DNA from 3 places in the Klebsiella sp. WP3-W18-ESBL-02 genome. Region 3 is predicted to be linked to each of the others. Evidence: predicted binding sites of a transcription regulator. Region 3 holds the regulator's gene; each other region holds the start of a gene.
What was found. The regulator LexA, encoded in region 3, represses DNA repair genes until DNA is damaged. The targets are predictions, from matches to a motif close to TNCTGTATGTACATACAGNA.
Positions count from the first base shown of each region.

Region 1: the regulator LexA is predicted to act here: its motif matches at 2,554-2,573, upstream of umuD (translesion error-prone DNA polymerase V autoproteolytic subunit).
Region 2: the regulator LexA is predicted to act here: its motif matches at 2,428-2,447, upstream of rmuC (DNA recombination protein RmuC).

Region 1 covers NZ_AP021973.1:37,625-41,811, reverse strand. The annotation lists gene H7R56_RS25000 (DNA replication terminus site-binding protein) at 1-703, opposite strand, end outside; gene umuC (translesion error-prone DNA polymerase V subunit UmuC) at 853-2,118, opposite strand; gene umuD (translesion error-prone DNA polymerase V autoproteolytic subunit) at 2,118-2,534, opposite strand; gene H7R56_RS24985 (hypothetical protein) at 2,788-3,291, shown strand; gene H7R56_RS24980 (Tn3 family transposase) at 3,380-4,187, opposite strand, start outside.
Region 2 covers NZ_AP021972.1:4,873,829-4,878,015, reverse strand. The annotation lists gene metE (5-methyltetrahydropteroyltriglutamate--homocysteine S-methyltransferase) at 1-493, shown strand, start outside; gene H7R56_RS23365 (dienelactone hydrolase family protein) at 536-1,348, opposite strand; gene udp (uridine phosphorylase) at 1,587-2,348, shown strand; gene rmuC (DNA recombination protein RmuC) at 2,536-3,900, shown strand; gene ubiE (bifunctional demethylmenaquinone methyltransferase/2-methoxy-6-polyprenyl-1,4-benzoquinol methylase UbiE) at 4,001-4,187, shown strand, end outside.
Region 3 covers NZ_AP021972.1:4,762,141-4,766,327, reverse strand. The annotation lists gene plsB (glycerol-3-phosphate 1-O-acyltransferase PlsB) at 1-1,083, opposite strand, end outside; gene H7R56_RS22875 (diacylglycerol kinase) at 1,212-1,580, shown strand; gene lexA (transcriptional repressor LexA) at 1,680-2,288, shown strand; gene dinF (MATE family efflux transporter DinF) at 2,354-3,673, shown strand; gene H7R56_RS22860 (CsbD family protein) at 3,798-4,007, shown strand; gene zur (zinc uptake transcriptional repressor Zur) at 4,061-4,187, opposite strand, start outside.

The sequences.
Region 1 (4,187 bases), on a different replicon from region 3:
CAGGATCAGCCATCGCGATGTTTGCAGCTGGATGCACTTTAACCGGACGGCGTAAGCGAAGCTTTTCTTCCGGTACACGCGCAATAGCCTTAATCAACGAGTTGAGTCTGACTGATTTATCTTCATCTTCCTCGATGTCCTTGCCCATCTTCTGGAGCAACTCGATTTTGTTAACCCTGCTAAAAAGCGTCTTTTGCCTCCAGCCGAAACTGACCAGATTGACGTTAGCATTATCAAACATACGCAGCTGCCGATAGAGATGCAGGGTCATGACACCAGGGCAGGCGCTATGCAGCGCGTTGAAGCGCATGTATTCCGGTCGGCGATCACCACCGTAGTTTTCGATGATGTGGCGTTGAATGCTCTCTTTATGCTGGTTGATGGATGTCACCAAACGGGTAACCAGCTGAGAGAATTCCGCATCTGTATTGTCGTACCATAATACGCCGGTAGTGCGCCGAGCGGACTTCTGCGAATAGCCATCCCTGATATGCAGGTCAGCGTATGCCGCGCAGGCAGCATGGACAGCATCGTGTCCCTGTTTCAGCTCAGGCATGATGTGTTCGATGGCCATATCTTCTTCGCCATCAGCAACGGCTGGCAGGACGCAGACACTCGCCTTGAGCGGAAGCCGGGAACCCAGCACTCCACGAAGTTGTGTGATCTCGCTCTCCAGCGTCTGGAAAGTTGTTGAGATATTCATTTCTATCCCCGAAAAAGGGCTCTAAACTCCCTCCGCTGCACGGAGGACTGTATGTACATACATACTCATAACAAGCGAAACCGAGTATATCAAGTTCGTTTTGTTTACAGACGAATTTTATCGATGACGAATGAAGTTTTCACTGCTGATTAGCCAATCCTGACGCGAGGGATTTCATTAATGTTAGTGAGATAGGATGGTGACAATAACTCCCGCCGCATCGTCCAGTCTTTGTCGATGCCCTGGCCCGCAAACCATAATTTCCCCCGACCTGACCGGTTAATTCTATCCATCACGCCCATCAACGCTTCACCATTGGCAAAGAGTCGGTTCTCACCAAACAAATCGAGCTGGCTGGTGGCGCTATCATAAAAGTCAGATAGCATCACTCCGGCTTTATGGTATCGGTATCCCTCCTGCCAGATATGCCGGAGCCCTGCGACCGCAGCCGCAATGATTTCCCGGGTATCGGCGGTGGGGTTTTCCAGCTTGACTGTCTGCTGGCCACTGTAAGGGGCCGTTTTCGAATAGTAACTTGTGCCAATAAAAACCGTTATGCAGCGACAGTATTGCTTCTCTTCGCGCAGCTTCTCGCCTGCACGTTCGGCATACTCACACACCGCCTGGTGCATTGCTTCGTAGTGCTCTATTTTCTGGCCGAATGAACGCGAGCTGATGATCTGCTGCTTAACCTTCCTCACCTCTTCCAGGGCTATGCAGGACTCGCCATTCAATTCGCGCTGCGTTCGCTCCAGTACGACTCCAAATGTGTTACGGATAAGCGATGTTGGCGCATTGGCCAGATCGAGAGCAGTCCTGATGCCCATGCTGTTCAGTCTGGTGGCATATCTCCGGCCCACCCCCCAGACATCGCTTACGTCAATATATGGCAATAATTTACGTTGTCTTTCTGGACTGCTGAGATCAACCACTCCGCCTGTTTTAGTCCATGTTTTTGCAGCTTTATTTGCTAGTTTTGCCAAAGTTTTAGTTGTCGATATGCCCACCCCCACGGGTATATGGGTGCTCTTTAATACGGTTTTCTTTATTTCTCTTCCATAGTCATCAAAATTATAATTTTTCTGCATTCCTTCAAACGAAAGGAAAACTTCATCAATACTGTAGACCTCAGTATTACTGGAGAATTTAAATAATGTCTCACACACCCTACGGGAGATCTCCGCGTACAAGGCATAGTTAGAACTGAAAACATGTACACCGTTAGCTTCAAAGAATGCTTTCTTCTGGAAGTACACGTCACCATTCTGGATACCTAATTTTTTAGCTTCCGCTGAACGTGCCACGACCATGCCATCATTGTTCGAAAGGCATACAATTGGCTTGTTCACCAGATCGGGCCGAAAGACTCTCTCGCAGGAGGCGTAAAATGAGTTGCAATCCACCAGGCAGAACATCACAAGGCCTTGTACACGATGAAGGTCACCACGCCAAAAATGGCCAGTTCTTCGCCTTCTTTCAGATAGATCGGTGACATCCGGCTATTCATTGGCAGTAGCGCGGGAGCCGGGCTTAGCTGCAACCGCTTAATGGTGAAATCACCATCAACGGTCGCAATCACAATATCCCCCTCTTTCGCCTCAAGTGAGCTATCCACGATGACCAGATCGCCTTCGTGAATACGTGCCTCTACCATCGATGAACCTGTTACTCGTAAGAAGTAGGTTGCAGATGGATGTTTGATGAGGTGAGTATTTAGATCAATAAATTCATCAACATAATCGGAAGCGACTGAAGGGAAACCTGCGCTGACAGGCTCAACGAACAACGGGAATTGGCCTGGTGATTGTTGTGTCACTGGGATAAGTTTCATAATGCTCTGCTCTTCGTGGTGCTGTATATCCATACAGTATTATAGACAGGAGCCAGGAATTTTCGCACCTCCTTTTCCGAAAGTTATTTTCCGCTATCACTCTTCAGGTTTTTCTTATCACTTGTCCAGAAGTGGGTAACTGCACATAACAAATTGCAACCATATGATTCCTCAGTTCATTTTCAGAATTTACTCGTGCTTACTTCGTATACAATTCGGAATTTATCCGTACATTTTATAAGGAGTAATAACGATGAAGCAGTTTACAAATGAAGCAACTCAACAAATGCTGGCCGACTTTGACAAATCCCCTTTCTCTGACGCTGATCTGGCCGCAATGGATGTGGATGCTCGACAAATTATTGAGCAGAACGCTGAAAGGGATCGCCAACACCCGGTAACAGCAATCTGGCGTGTTGCGGTCGAGGGAAGCCTGACTGCGCGAGGTGGTGTCGTAACCGCTGTTGATAGCGCCAGGGTTATGGATCTAGGCAACGGTCAAATGGTCAAAATCGCAGTGGAGGGTGATGCAGTCACTTATACCGATGGTTCATCTGCACGGATTGTTTCAAGCGCTGGCCAGAAAGCTACACACTTCGAGAAAGGGCTCGCGCTGGTGGGCAGCGTACTGGATAACGGGGATGAAATTGTCTCGACCCCGCAGGACAGATTAGTGCTGTTATCGCGCAAAGGTATGGCTGAAGCCCCCGACTTTCTGGCAATACCCGGAGGCGTGACTCATGGGGTATCGAACTAACAATTATGGCCGGGGCCAGGCGCTCCACGGAGATAAAACCACCACAGGCGCGACCGTCCTTACTTGGGGTCAGTTTGGATATCGAAAATTATTGTACGTTAAGGCTATTTTTTGACCTTTCGACTTTAGCGGGTCTCAACCGACGAAACTTACCGGAAGCCGGTATCCGGTTGCTTTTCCAGATATAATCGCCTGTCAGATTGATATGCTCCCAGCCTAGCGGGGACAAATGCGACAGCAATTGATCGTTGATCTTCACCCCTTTACGCTTCAGGGCATCGACCGCTCTTTCCATATAGACGGTATTCCACAGCGAGATAGCTGCCGTCAGCAGCGTCAGTCCACTGGCGCGATAGCTCTGATTTTCCGGTTTACGATCCCTGATTTCACCCAGACGGTGCAGGAATACCGCGCGCGCCAGCGCGTTACGGGCTTCTCCTTTATTCAGTCCCGCCTGGACCCGCCGACGAAGTGCCGGATCGCGGAACCAGTCGATCATAAACAGCGTTCGTTCAATACGGCCAATTTCTCTCAGTGCTTTGGCAAGTCCATTTTGCTTTGAGTAGCTGGCAAGCTTTTTCAGCATCAGGGATGCCGTCACTGTTCCCTGCTTTATCGAGGTTGCCAGACGCAACACTTCACGCCAGTGAATTTCGATCTCTTTCAGGTTCAGGCTGGTCGTTGATATCAGTGACTGAAGCGCCGGGTACTGGTCTGCTTTCCCTTTGATAAACAGCTTCTTGTCATGGAGATCCCTGATTCGCGGACAGAACGCAAATCCCAGCAGATGCATCAGGGCAAAGACATGATCGGTGAAACCCGCGGTATCGGTGTAATGCTCCCTGATTTTCAGGTCACTTTCGTGGTACAGCAAGCCATCGAGAACATGGGTTGAA
Region 2 (4,187 bases), 110 kb from region 3:
GGCGGGGATTGGTATTATCCAGATTGATGAACCGGCGCTGCGTGAAGGGCTGCCGCTGCGTCGCAGTGATTGGGCTGCCTATCTGGCGTGGGGCGTGGAGGCCTTCCGTATCAACGCCGCAGTGGCGAAGGATGAAACCCAGATCCACACCCATATGTGTTACTGCGAGTTCAACGACATTATGGATTCCATTGCCGCGCTTGATGCTGATGTGATTACTATCGAAACCTCGCGTTCCGACATGGAGCTGCTGGAGTCGTTTGAGGCGTTCGATTATCCAAACGAGATCGGGCCGGGTGTCTACGATATTCACTCGCCGAACGTCCCGAGCGTGGAGTGGATTGAAGCGCTGTTGAAGAAAGCGGCGCAGCGTATTCCGGCGGAGCGCTTGTGGGTAAACCCGGACTGCGGCCTGAAGACGCGCGGCTGGCCGGAAACGCGAGCGGCGTTGGCAAATATGGTGAAGGCGGCGCAGAATTTGCGTCAGGGATAAAAAAACGGAGGCGGTTGCCTCCGTTTTCTTTTTACTGAAATGTTAGCCTTTCTTGCCGTTGTACTGTGCGAACCACGCCAGCATGCGCTGCCAGCCATCTTTCGCCGACTCCTCGTGATAGCTCGGGCGGTAGTCAGCGTTGAAGGCATGGCCCGCATCTGGATAAACCACGATTTCCGCTTTGGCGTTTGCTGCCCGCAGCGCCTGACGCATGGTTTCCACCGAATCGAGTGAAATACCGGTATCTTCACCGCCGTACAGACCTAGCACCGGCGCATTGAGATCGACGGCGATATCGACCGGATGTTTAGGGCTATTCAGCGTTTTGTCTCCCGTCAGACGACCGTACCAGGCGACGGCCGCTTTCAGCTGCGGGTTGTGCGCGGCGTACAGCCACGTAATGCGCCCGCCCCAGCAGAAGCCGGTGATCGCCAGGCGGTTGGCATCGCCGCCGTTGCGGGCCGCCCAGCTGGCGACGTGGTCGAGATCGGCCAGCACCTGCGCATCGGGAACTTTGGTCACCAGGCCGCTGAACAGCGAGGGGATGTCATCATAATCATTCGGATCGCCCTCGCGGAAATAGAGCTCCGGGGCGATGGCCAGATACCCTTCCAGCGCCAGCCGGCGGCAGATATCGCGGATGTGTTCATGGACGCCAAAAATCTCCTGCACTACGATGATTACCGGTAGCGGCGCATCGCTGTGCTTTGGCCGCGCGTGATAGGCTGGCAGCATATCGCCCTGTGACGGAATAGAGGTTTCACCCGCCGTAATGGCCTCTCCGGGCGTATGAACGGTTGTTGAGGCATGAGGTGAAGCAGCAGGGGCAAATCCAGGTTGTTTGTTGGTTGTCATGGCATTCTCCGTACCCTTTTAAATAAACGCATAGCCAAATAACAGTGCCTCAATGCGACGTATTTTTGTGCAGCAGGAATTAACAATAACTTGTTAATGTGATGTAAATCACTAATTAAGTGGAATTGAATGTAATAATTTTAGTTCTTAGTGATGGTAGTCACGAAAAAGAGTCATGGTCTTCTATAAAGTACATTTTTGCTTCTTCTGACAAAACTGAACCACAGAGGAGTTCTTTATGTCCAAGTCTGATGTTTTTCATCTCGGCCTCACTAAAAACGACCTACAAGGGGCGACGTTAGCTATCGTCCCCGGTGACCCGGAGCGTGTGGAAAAGATCGCCGCGCTGATGGAAAAGCCGGTCAAACTGGCATCGCATCGTGAATTTACCTCCTGGCGTGCTGAACTCGACGGCAAGCCGGTTATCGTGTGCTCAACCGGTATCGGTGGCCCATCAACCTCTATCGCCGTAGAAGAGCTGGCACAGCTCGGTATTCGTACCTTCCTGCGTGTCGGTACAACGGGCGCTATCCAGCCAAATATCAACGTCGGTGACGTTCTGGTCACCACCGCATCGGTCCGTCTGGACGGTGCAAGCCTGCACTTTGCGCCGATGGAATACCCGGCGGTTGCCGATTTCGCCTGTACTACCGCGCTGGTTGAAGCCGCAAAAGCCGTTGGCGTGACCACCCACGTGGGCGTAACGGCGTCTTCTGATACCTTCTATCCTGGCCAGGAGCGCTATGACACCTTCTCTGGCCGCGTAGTAAGAAACTTCAAAGGCTCCATGGAAGAGTGGCAGTCAATGGGCGTGATGAACTACGAAATGGAATCCGCTACGCTGCTGACCATGTGTTCAAGCCAGGGTCTGCGTGCCGGGATGGTGGCGGGCGTTATCGTCAACCGCACCCAGCAGGAAATTCCGAATGCAGAGACCATGAAGCAGACCGAAAGCCACGCGGTGAAAATCGTGGTGGAAGCGGCGCGCCGTCTGCTGTAATTCTGGTTTTCCCCCGACAAAAGGCCGACTCGTTCGGCCTTTTTCTTTTTGCGTGGACGCTCGCAGGAAACTGCTTTAAAACTGGACGTTTATACAGCACAATTCTATTTTTTGCAGATAACCGGTTTAGGCAGGGGGCATTGTGGATATTGCCGTGGTGATTTATGCGCTGGTAGCGCTTGCGGGCATGGTGATTGGCTGGCTGGCGGCGAGCTATCGCGTGGCGCAGCAGCGGGCAGAACGGCTGGCGGAAGAGCGTGATATTTACGGCGAACTGAGCGCGGCGAAACAGCAGATAGCCCAGAATGCCCACTGGCGCGAAGAGTGCGAGCTGCTGAATAACGAGCTACGCAACCTGCGGGAAATCAACTCGTCGCTAGAGGTCGACCTGCGCGAGGTGACCACGCTGCTGGAAACCACCCGCCAGCACGGCGATGAAAAATATCGCCTGATGCTTAACAGCGAGCAGCGACTGAGCGAGCAGTTTGAAAACCTTGCCAACCGTATCTTCGAGCAAAGCAACCGCCGCGTGGATGAACAGAACCGGCAGAGTCTGCACGGCCTGCTCACGCCGCTGCGCGAGCAGCTCGATGGTTTTCGCCGTCAGGTGCAGGAAAGCTTCGGCCAGGAGGCGCGCGAGCGTCATACCCTGGCGCATGAAATTCGCAATCTTCAGCAGTTGAACGCGCAGATGGCGCAGGAAGCGGTCAATCTGACGCGGGCGCTGAAAGGCGACAATAAAACCCAGGGCAACTGGGGTGAGGTGGTGCTGACCCGCGTGCTGGAGGCCTCTGGCCTGCGCGAAGGGCACGAATACGAAACCCAGGTGAGTATCGCGACCGATAGTCATTCACGCATGCAGCCGGACGTGATCGTCCGCCTGCCGCACCGTAAAGACGTGGTGGTGGATGCCAAAATGACTCTGGTGGCCTACGAGCGCTACTTTAACGCCGACGATGACTACACCCGCGAAGCGGCGCTGCAGGAGCATATCGCGGCGGTACGTAATCATATCCGCCTGCTGGGGCGTAAAGACTATCAGCAACTGCCGGGTCTGCGTTCGCTGGACTATGTGCTGATGTTTATCCCCGTTGAGCCGGCGTTTCTGTTGGCCCTGGATCGCCAGCCCGAACTTATCAGCGAGGCGCTGAAAAATAACATTATGCTGGTTAGCCCCACCACGCTGCTGGTGGCGCTGCGTACGATTGCCAACCTGTGGCGCTATGAACATCAGAGCCGCAATGCGCAACATATTGCTGAACGCGCCAGCCGCTTATATGACAAAATGCGGCTCTTCGTGGATGACATGTCGGCTATTGGCCAGAGTCTCGATAAAGCGCAGGATAACTACCGCCAGGCGATGAAAAAACTCACTACCGGGCGCGGCAATCTGCTCACGCAGGCGGAAGCCTTCCGCCATCTTGGCGTTGAGGTGAAGCGCGAGATTAATCCGGATTTGGTCGAGCAGGCTACGGCGCAGGACGATGATTTTCGTCTGCGCGACGACACGGACTCCAATGATGACAATTCGTTAGCCGCAGAACGCCGCTAACCCGGCCGCGCAGCGGATTTCGTAACGGGGTGGAATCGTAGGGCAATTGCGCCCAATCTGTTACACTCCATGAACATTTTCTTGATAAGCAGGCATAGAGATGGTTGAGGATTCACAAGAAACGACGCACTTTGGCTTTCAGACAATCGCCAAATCTCAGAAAGAAGACATGGTGGCGCATGTATTCCATTCTGTCGCCGCAAAATACGATGTCATGAATGACCTGATGTCATTCGGTATTCATCGTCTATGGAAGCGTTTTACCATTGATTGCAGCGGCGTGCGCC
Region 3 (4,187 bases):
AAGCTTGTTACCCTTAAAGGTACGGCGAATAAAGAACGCGCCCAGACGACGGAAAATCGGACCGGCTGGCCAGAAGTTCAGGTTGATACCGGCGGCAATATGCGGCGGCACCAGGCCCTGATGATAGAGCACGTAAGAGAGCAGCAGGTAGTCCATGTGGCTACGGTGGCAGGGCACATAGACAATTTCATGGCCGTCGTGCGCCAGCTGGCGTACGCGCTCGGCGTTATGGACGTTAATGCCCTGGTACAGACGGTTCCAGGTGAAGCTGAGGATACGGTCAGTCAGGCGAATCATCTCGTAGGAGAAGTTAGCCGCAATCTCTTCCATTAGCGCAATCGCATTCTGCTGTGCTTTTTCATGGGAGATTTTTTTGCTGCGCGCTTCATCTTCGACCGCTTTCGCAATGGCTTTCGAAGCCAGCAGCTTTTTGAACAGGTCGTGACGTGCCGGCAGGCGCGGGCCAACCGCAGCCAGGCGCTGACGGGCAAAGTGCATGCGGGCAACGCGTGCTAGCTTCTGGGCGATGATTTTATCGGTGCCGTGTTCGTCGGCCATGCGGCGCAGCGACACAGACGGCGAGAAGCGCACGAAGCTATCGCGACCAAGCCAGGAGACGGCGAAGAATTTCTGGAAGCCGTTGAGCATACGCAGCGGCGGATTTTCCTCGCCTTTTTCGCGGCCCGGAGAGCGCCCGAACATCACGGAAACCGGCACCATTTGCACATCCAGGTCCGGATTGCTGCGGTGCAGATCGAGATAGTCGTGGAACAGCTTGATCGACTCTTCCTTTGGCGTGTAGTAAGTGAACACGCGCGGGCCGCCGTGAATAAACACGTAGCGCGGCAGCAGAGTGCCGTCGATTTCCAACGGTTCAAGCGGATCGGGTAAATCATGCGCCAGGCACTGGGCGCGCAGCGTCAGCAAGTCGGCCTTAGAGTTATAAGGCAGGACGTACATAATCGGGCGCGACGTATCGAGCCCCAGTTCCTGGGCAGGTTCTGCCGGAATAGACTTGCTTTTTACCAGTACGCTTAATGGTAAATTCAGTAATTTGTAGTAAATTCGTGGCCAGCCGGACATAAACGATGTAAAGCCTCTGGTTAATCATGCAAATGCGCGGCAAGAATATCAGAAAGTCAGCAGAATTTCTGTTCTACCGCTGCATAACTCGCATTGTCATTGACGTAATAACAAAAAAGGTTCTTGAGATGGCCAATAATACCACCGGGCTCACCCGAATCATCAAAGCAGCGGGCTATTCCTGGAAAGGATTTCGCGCGGCGTGGATCAACGAAGCCGCATTCCGCCAGGAGGGCGTCGCGTCGGTGCTGGCGATTATCATCGCCTGCTGGTTGGATGTCGATGCGATTACCCGCGTGCTGCTTATCGGTTCCGTCCTGTTGGTGATGATAGTGGAAATTCTCAATAGTGCGCTGGAAGCCGTAGTCGATCGCATTGGCTCGGAGTATCACGAACTGTCCGGACGGGCAAAAGACATGGGGTCGGCGGCGGTGCTGCTGGCGATTTTTGTCGCGCTGATCACTTGGGGCATGCTGCTGTGGGCGCATTTCCACTAAAGCTGTGAAAACTGCCTGATTTCGTGCGTTTTATGGTTTCAAAATAGACACTAGCTGTATATACTCACAGCATAACTGTATATACACCCAGGGGGCGGAATGAAAGCGTTAACGACCAGGCAGCAAGAGGTGTTTGATCTCATCCGGGATCATATCAGCCAGACGGGCATGCCGCCGACGCGTGCGGAAATTGCTCAGCGCTTGGGGTTCCGTTCCCCGAACGCGGCTGAAGAGCACCTGAAAGCGCTGGCGCGTAAAGGTGTCATTGAGATTGTATCCGGCGCTTCTCGCGGTATCCGCCTGCTGGTGGAAGAAGAAGAGGGCCTGCCGCTGGTGGGCCGCGTCGCGGCGGGTGAGCCGTTGCTGGCGCAGCAGCATATCGAAGGTCATTATCAGGTCGATCCCTCGCTGTTTAAACCCAGCGCCGACTTCCTGCTTCGCGTCAGCGGCATGTCGATGAAAGACATCGGTATTATGGACGGCGACCTCCTTGCCGTGCATAAAACGCAGGACGTGCGTAACGGCCAGGTTGTGGTCGCGCGCATTGATGAAGAAGTGACGGTGAAACGCCTGAAAAAACAGGGTAACGTCGTCGAACTGCTGCCGGAAAACAGCGAATTTAAACCTATCGTGGTCGATCTGCGCCAGCAGAATTTCTCGATCGAAGGACTGGCCGTTGGCGTTATTCGCAACGGCGAATGGCTGTAACACCCGCTTTCTCATGACGGCGATACGCCCCGTATCGCCGTCTTTTTCCTTTCTGGTCGACACTCATGCCGCTACTTACCTCCGCCGATAAGGCCCTGTGGCGCCTTGCGCTACCCATGATTTTCTCCAACATTACCGTCCCGTTGCTCGGGCTGGTGGACACCGCCGTGATTGGTCATCTCGATAGCCCTGTTTATCTGGGCGGGGTGGCGATTGGCGCGACCGCGACCAGCTTCCTGTTTATGCTGCTGCTGTTTTTGCGCATGAGCACGACCGGTCTGACGGCACAGGCGTTTGGTGCGAAGGATCCGCAGGCGCTGGCTCGCGCGCTGGTGCAGCCGCTCATGCTGGCGCTGGGGGCCGGGCTGCTGATTATTCTGCTGAAAACGCCGCTGATCAATCTGGCGCTCTCCATCGTTGGCGGCAGCGGCGAGGTGCTGGAGCAGGCGCGGCGTTTTCTGACCATCCGCTGGCTCAGCGCCCCCGCGGCGCTGGCTAACCTTGTGCTGCTGGGCTGGCTGCTGGGCGTACAGTACGCTCGTGCGCCGGTTGTTTTACTGGTGGTGGGCAATGTCCTGAATATCGTGCTCGACCTATGGCTGGTGATGGGGCTGCACATGAGCGTACAGGGGGCGGCGCTGGCGACGGCGCTTGCCGAATACGCCACGCTGCTGGTCGGGCTGGTGATGGTCCGCAAGGTGCTGGTGATGCGGGGCATCAGTTGGCTGATGCTGAAAAACGCCTGGCGCGGCAACATTCGCCGTCTGCTGGCGCTGAACCGCGACATTATGCTGCGTTCCCTGCTGTTACAGCTGTGCTTTGGTGCGGTGACCGTTTTCGGTGCGCGCCTCGGCGGCGACGTGGTGGCGGTAAACGCGGTGCTGATGACCATGCTGACGTTTACAGCCTATGCGCTGGACGGCTTTGCCTACGCGGTGGAGGCCCATTCCGGGCAGGCTTTCGGGGCGCGCGATGGCAGCAAGCTGCTGGAGGTCTGGCACGCCGCATGCCGTCAGGCGGGCGTGGTCGCGCTGGCCTTTGCGCTGGTGTACGCGCTGCTGGGGCAACAGATTGTCGCGCTGTTAACGTCGCTACCTGAACTGCAGCAGCTTGCCGATCGCTATGTGCTCTGGCAGGTTGTGCTGCCGGCGATCGGCGTGTGGTGCTATTTGCTGGACGGGATGTTTATCGGCGCAACGCGCGGCGCTGAAATGCGAAACAGTATGGCGGTGGCCGCCTTAGGCTTTGCGCTAACGCTGCTGGCGCTGCCGCTGCTCGGCAACCACGGGCTGTGGCTGGCGCTGGCTGTATTCCTCGCGCTGCGCGGGCTGTCGCTGGCGTATATCTGGCGTCGCCATTGGCGAAACAATAGCTGGTTTTCCTGAGAAATGGTTAAAGATTCCGAATAGTGAAATGAACCCAGAATGACTGACTACAATTAACCTCACGCTTAGCGAAAAAGAACGTGTCTCTTTCGCTATTCACTCACTGACGATCGAGGATTCGACGATGAATAAAGACGAAATCGGCGGTAACTGGAAACAGGTTAAAGGTAAAGTGAAAGAGCAATGGGGCAAACTCACCGACGATGATATGACGGTGATCGAAGGCAAACGCGACCAGCTGGTCGGTAAAATTCAGGAACGCTACGGATACGCGAAAGATCAGGCAGAAAAAGAGGTCGACAGCTGGGATAAACGCCACAATATCCGCTGGTAACGCGCTTCTCCTGCCCGGAGTACACGGATGTACTCCCCCCGCTAATCGCTCGGTTAGCGGGCCTTTTTCTTCAACTGAATGGTATGGTCGTGATGACAGTGCTCATGCGCGCGGCAGGCTTCAACCTCGACGCAGGCAGAGCATAGGCCATGGGCCTCAATGACGTTGTGGCGTAGGGCA